2 regions of the Gracilibacillus caseinilyticus genome follow, and region 1 is predicted to be linked to the other one. Evidence: riboswitches for the same ligand, from Rfam matches in the RefSeq annotation. Region 1 holds a riboswitch; the other holds the start of a gene.
What was found. A riboswitch is a leader RNA that binds a small molecule or an ion and turns the genes downstream of it on or off. The one in region 1 is predicted to bind S-adenosylmethionine.

Region 1 (3,421 bases):
CTGTGCCCGTGGAATATTTCTCGTAAACGTTTGTATTGGTTCCTGTCATTGTCCATTGTTATAATGTTTCTCGCATTTTTAATTAAAAGAGAATTCACTGTATCACCTACATCGTTGATTTTTAAAATGGATTGATCAAAAATAGCTTATCATCCACCATATAGTTTGTCATTGTAGTGATTAACAAATCGAAACTAATAAATTGTTCACACTAGTAAAACAGTGTTATACCACCCTGTTGTCACTGGCGATTGATAAGATTTCCTTTAAATCATCCACCGTCCAATCGGCAGAACAATTCTTCCATCCTTTATCCTTTTTCCAAATTGCTTGCATGCCTATACGCTGAGCGGCCAATACATCATTTTCCGGATGGTCCCCAACAAATACACCCTGTTGTGGCTGTACATGTAATTGCTGAAGTGCTTTTTGGAAAATACGAGGATCAGGCTTTTTCATTCCTTCCCACTCTGAAATCAGAATCGTATTAAAATATGGTTCGATTCCAAGTGCTTTTATATTGTCCATTTGGAACTGTCCTTTACCATTTGAAATCATCCCTAGTGCAAATCCTTTCTGTTTTAAAATCTCCAATGCTTCTTTCAAATGTGGAAAAGGTACACAGCTGAATTGGAATTGACTGATATAATCTTCAAGCAATGCTTCCCAGGAGAGACCTGTTATCTCAAATTCTTTGACCAGCTGTTGGTAGACTTTATCCTTCCAGACGTATCCTCTGTTGTCTAACTCGATAAATCGTGTAATATAGGAATCTTTGGATAGGTGATGTAACGAATCTAGTCTTTTGTATTGATTTGTTATAAAATGCTGGACGGAAGCATCCCTGTTTAATAATGTGCCATCTAAATCGAATAGAACTGCCTTGATCAATTTTAATTCCCCCCACTTTGTTTTTAAAAAAACCGGGAAAGCCCACCCGGTCCTAATTAACATAAATAATATACAACTACCTATAATATGGATTATGTCAACTAGCAGCTCTAAGCTATGTGATAGTTTTGAAATAATAAATCAGCTAGTATACCGCTCCGGCCAACCACTCCGCGTCCTGCGGGGCACGGCTGAAGCTAAATTTGTGAAGAAGACCGCTTCACAAAGTGGATCTTCAGCACCTGCATGTCCCGCGGGAGTCTACGTGGTTGGCCTACGCTCATGAATAGTTCTATAACTATTGCAGCAGGTAAAATATGGAGGACTATTTTCATGATTAATACCTTATTCTGATGACGTATAATGCCTAGCACCACTGCTTTTAGCTGTTCCAATCGTTGTAGTACTTCACTCAAGCGTAGGAAATATGCGGAGACTCCCGTGGGATCAGCGCGAGCTGAAGATCCACTTTGTCTGTGCCTGTGTCTGCTAGTATCGCTACGAAGTAAGCTTCCTCGGCACAAGGCAGCATGGAAGCAGTTCAAGTAGTAGCCTAGCTGAGGCCGTGCCCACAGGACGCGGAGCATATTTCCGGAGCTTTGCATAGCAGATAAATCATTTCAAAATTACCATACTGTAATACTGTTCCACTTTACATAATCCATATTATAAGAACCCATCTTCATGTTTAGCTTGATTACTTCTATGCCTGTACTTATATACTTTTACCTGGATGATACTTGTGCCTATGTTTATGAGTTCCTTATCCATTATTTGGGTGGTGAAAAAAGGAAAATAAAATATCAATCTATTGTCGCTTCTTCTCCAAATCTGCCAATCGACTGGCTCGTGTTAGAGGTATATCATAAATATGCGGATACTCTCTCCTTTTCATCCTGCCGTGATATAATTCGGCTCCTCGTGGTTACTTACCTTCATTGTACAGGGATCAGTTGTTTTTTTCCACAAGAAGGAAATTGACCTTCATGTATAATCTTAAAAATTTTTAACTTGACGTTTGTCGAATTTTAGGGTAAATTTAATCTTATTAATTTCATATTTTACGATAATTCTTATCAAGAGAGGTGGAGGGACTGGCCCTTTGAAGCCTCGGCAACAGCTGTTATTAGCATTGTGCCAATTCCAGAAGCGTTACGCTTAAAAGATAGGAAGAGTACTTGAACATTGTTTAATGACCTCTCCTTCTTGAAGGAGAGGTTTTTTATTTCGCACAAAACAATTAGGAGGAAATATATGATGACAATTTCTATTCACCCGCCATTTAAGGCAGACCATGTCGGTAGTCTCTTACGACCTGACAACTTACTTCAAGCACGAAAAGATTACAAAGCTGGTAACATCACTGCCCAGCAATTACATGACATCGAAACAAAAGAATTAAAGCGAATCGTCGACAAGCAAATAGAAGTTGGCCTTCAAGCAGTTACGGACGGAGAGTTCAGAAGAGATTGGTGGCACATAGATTTTCTTGAGCATCTGAACGGGATCGAAGGGTACGTCCCTAATCAAGGGTTCGATTTCGAAGACGAAGAAACAGACCCTTACAATGTTCGTAATATCGGTGAAATCTCATTTAATCCAGATCATCCATTTCTGCGAGACTTTAAAACGTTCAATAGTATAGTAGACGGGCGTGCAGTGGCTAAGCAAACGATCCCGAGTCCGAATCAATTATTATATGTAGGCATGAGAAACCCTGACATTTATCCAGATATCGAAGCGTATGCGGATGATATCGTGAATGCCTATCGAGATGCACTTGCTGCATTCTATGAAGCTGGCTGCCGCTATATTCAATTAGATGATGTATCGATCGCTGGTTTTGTCACAGAAAATGACTTTATTTACGACCATGCTTATTCCATGGATCAATTATTCGATCTGTCACTAAGAATGGTGAATCATGTATTAAATGATAAGCCGGAAGATCTTTATGTCACCACTCATTTATGCCGAGGAAACTATCGATCTACGCACGCTTTTTCCGGCGCCTATGATAAAATTGCACCTCGTTTATTTGCCGAGGAAAAAGTCGATGCCTTTTTCTTAGAATATGATGATGAGCGCTCAGGGACATTTGAACCGTTAAAGTATATTCCGGCTGGTGGACCTAATGTCGTGATCGGTATCTTTACTTCTAAAAAAGGAGAACTAGAAGATAAAGAAGAGATGAAAGCACGGATTGAGGAAGCAAGTCAATTTGTCCCAAAGTCACAACTGTGTATTAGTCCACAATGTGGATTCTCATCGACACATCATGGTAATAAATTGACAGAACAACAACAATGGGACAAGCTGAAATACGTGGTAGATATTGCAAAAGAAACGCTGAAATAATGGAGTGATCACATGTATGCGATGGATTTAACAAATAAAGTAGCCATTGTAACCGGAGGTATTAGCGGAATTGGAAAAGCGATAGTCGATGCATTTTTGGATTGTGGTGCTAAAGTGGCGGTAGCCGATATGGCACCACCTGCGATCACAGAGTCTGAACATCTCTTTTACC
Region 2 (3,421 bases), 1.7 Mb from region 1:
CAATATAAATAACTTTAGTATTCGGCTGAATCGCTTCCTCCACCTCTGATAAGTTTGTCATATCGACAAAAGTATGTTCAATTGAAAATTGTGCTAACAATTTGGTGACAAATCGGAATGTACCACCATATACATCCTTACTGATGACAATATGATCTCCAGTTTCTAATAGCATAAATGCAGAAGATATAGCCGCCATTCCGGACGAAAAGGCAAAACCAGCAACCCCATTTTCCAACTTAGCAATCGTTGCTTCAAGCTGATCACGAGTTGGATTACCTGAGCGGCTATAATCATATGGGCCGAATTCATGTAACTCTTGCTGGTGGTAAGTAGAAGATACATAGATTGGTGGATTTACTGCTCCTGTATATTTCTCATGATAACCTTGCTGATTTCCTCCATGGGCTAATAATGTTTCTTTTTTATGTGTCATTTATTTCCCTCCTAATGCTTGATCTAGATCAGATTTAAGGTCTTCAATATTTTCAATTCCTACCGAAAAACGTAGTAATGTGTCGCTAATACCTCGACGTTCTAATTCATCTTTCGGGATATCAGCATGCGTCTGAGTTGTTGGATAGGTGATGAAGCTCTCCACACCTCCAAGACTCTCGGCAAAGGAAATGACTTTTAATTGTTCCAGAAACGGTGCAATTAGGCTATTATCAGTAACGCGAAAACTGATCATTGCTCCTTTTCCGGGGTATAAGACATCTCTCACTTTGTCATGTTCACGCAGAAAAGCTGCCAGAATCTGAGCGTTTTGCTGTTGGCGTTCTAATCGTAACGTCAAGGTTTTCATTCCTCTAATCAGTAACATACTATCCAATGGAGATAACACCGCTCCAATGGCATTATGTAAATAAAAAAGCTGCTCACCGAGCTCATGATCCTTGACAGCAACAAGTCCTGCTAAGACATCGTTATGGCCACCAAGGTACTTCGTTGCAGAATGTATGACAATATCTGCACCTTCCGTTAATGGCTGCTGCAGATATGGTGTATAGAACGTATTATCTACGATCAGCAAGGCATCATGCTTTTTGGCAATTGCCGCTATATACTGGATATCGATCTCCATTAACAATGGATTAGTCGGTGTTTCAATAAAGATTGCTTTCGTATTTGGGGTAATATGTCGTTCCACATTCTCCGGACTGACATATACTGGTGTAACTTGATAAGATTGCTGTAAGTGTTGAAATAAGCGGTAGCTGCCACCATAAATGTCTTCCGTTACGAGAATTTCGTCTCCATGTTTAAATAAGGAAAAGACTAATTGAATGGCAGCCATACCTGAAGAACAGGCAAATCCTTGCACACCTTTTTCTAATGAAGCGATTGCTTCTTCCACAATTTCCCGGGTAGGATTCGCTGTTCGCGTATAATCGTACCCGGTTGACTGTCCAAGCGTTGGATGCTGGTAAGCGGTAGATAAATAGATTGGTGCTTCTACTGCACCTGTTCGTGGATCTTTTCTGTTGCCAATTTGGGCAAGAATGGTTTCAATTTGATTCATATTATGTACATCCTTTCTATAAATAAAAAAAGAGGTCTTCGATAAGTAGAAGACCTCCTTTATGTCAGGCAGCATCTCTTATCTTTGGCAAAAACCATCTGGAATTAGCACCATACAATAGTTTGCTGGTTGCTGAGGTATCATCGGGCCAGTCCCTAAACCTCTCTTGATAAGATTATATTTTCATGGAAATTTAATACATTAATTGTACCTTATTTAGGAAGAAATTACAACAGTGATACAAAAAAATATTTTTATGGAACCCATTGACAATCCTTGTTCTATCTATTATAGTAAGTACAACACAAATTTAGTGGAAAATTATGAAAATAGTATAGCATCTTATCGAGAGAGAAGGAGGGAACTGGCCCTATGAATTCTCAGCAACAGGCTTTAAATGCACTGTGCTAAATCCAGCAGGTATAACTTGACAGATAAGTGGAACAGACTCCTACTTCATCGTCAAGTAGGATTTTTTATAGGTATTAATCCGAGTTTTCAGATGGGTAATAGTGTAATAGTATTAAAAATTGATAGACAATAGCTGAAAGTTGGGATGAAAGATGTTAACGTTCGTTGCGATTTTAGCTGCATGTTTGTTTGCCTTTAATATAGGAGCAAGTGGATCAGCAGCAAGTATGAGTATTGCTTATGGATCAAAAGTAATAAAAAAGCGAAAGCATGCATTATGGATTGCTGGAGCAGGTGCCATAACGGGGGCTGTTCTAGGAGGGGAGCATGTAACGAAGACGCTTGGTAAAGGAATAATTCCGGAATCGATATTGGATGTGAAAGTAGCCTGTATCATATTAGTCGTATCTGCTTTTACATTACTCATTACAAATTACATCGGCATCCCGCTATCGACTAGTGAAGTGACCGTAGGAGCTATTATTGGTGTTGGGATAAGCTATCAACAATTACATTTTCAAAACATATTAATGATCGTTTCTTTTTGGTTGATCGTTCCTTTAGCAGCTTTTCTGATTACATTGAGCTTAGAGAAAATTAGAAATAAATTTGCCAATCGTTTTACGATCCGGCCACCAGTAAAAGTATTAGCATGTTTATTGATTATAACTGGTGCGATTGAAGCGGTTGCTGCCGGTATGAATAATGTTGCAAATGCATTAGGCCCCTTGGTGGGAGCTGGTATTGCATCGATGGAAACGGGCTTGCCATTAATGGCGCTGGTGGTAGCGTTGGGAAGTATTTTTTTCGGGGGCAGAGTTATCGAAACCAATGCAAAAAAGATTACCTCCTTGTCACTTGGGAATGGTGTGGTAATTTCAGGAGCTACAGGTGGTCTTGTTGTCGCTGCTTCTTTACTTGGTGTCCCAATTCCGATGACACAGGTTACCACATCTGCGATTGTTGGTATCGGAGCGAGCAAAGATGTATCCTCGATTTGGAAGCAAAAGGTGATTCATCAAATTGCGAAAGTATGGGTTACCTCACCGATTGTCTCTCTTGTCATTTCCTTTATATTGACAGAGATTATCGTACAACAAAGTTTTGAACAGGTCGTATTAGTAGTATTATCGATCGTAGCAACTTATATTTTAGTTAGATACAGAGAAAAACCTGCAAAAGCAATTACAGGAAAAGGATGGGATCAACATGGGGAAAGTGTATTTAGTGGGAGCAGGACCAGGAGATGAAGAATTAATCACGGTAAAAGGTGTTCGAGCGATCAAGGAAGCAGATGTGATTCTGTATGATCGGCTTGTTAATCATTCATTATTAGATTATGCCAAGGCAGATGCTGAGCTGATTTTTTGTGGGAAAATGCCTCGGAAACATGGATTGATACAGGAGAAAATAAACGAGCAATTGATTTATCATGCTAAAAAAGGTAAAACGGTTACGAGATTAAAAGGAGGAGACCCTTTTATCTTC

Region 2: linked by a shared signal. The riboswitch ahead of MUN88_RS13405 (inorganic phosphate transporter) and the one ahead of MUN88_RS00365 (5-methyltetrahydropteroyltriglutamate--homocysteine S-methyltransferase) in region 1 are both predicted to bind S-adenosylmethionine.

Annotation. Positions count from the first base shown of each region.
Region 1 is NZ_CP095072.1:86,251-89,671, forward strand. Features, by position in the region: gene MUN88_RS00360 (HAD family hydrolase) at 226-891, opposite strand; SAM riboswitch class I at 1,962-2,063, shown strand; gene MUN88_RS00365 (5-methyltetrahydropteroyltriglutamate--homocysteine S-methyltransferase) at 2,146-3,249, shown strand; gene MUN88_RS00370 (SDR family NAD(P)-dependent oxidoreductase) at 3,262-3,421, shown strand, end outside.
Region 2 is NZ_CP095072.1:2,850,254-2,853,674, forward strand. Features, by position in the region: gene MUN88_RS13395 (aminotransferase class I/II-fold pyridoxal phosphate-dependent enzyme) at 1-436, opposite strand, end outside; gene MUN88_RS13400 (methionine biosynthesis PLP-dependent protein) at 437-1,522, opposite strand; SAM riboswitch class I at 1,598-1,698, opposite strand; SAM riboswitch class I at 1,862-1,963, shown strand; gene MUN88_RS13405 (inorganic phosphate transporter) at 2,086-3,183, shown strand; gene cobA (uroporphyrinogen-III C-methyltransferase) at 3,143-3,421, shown strand, end outside.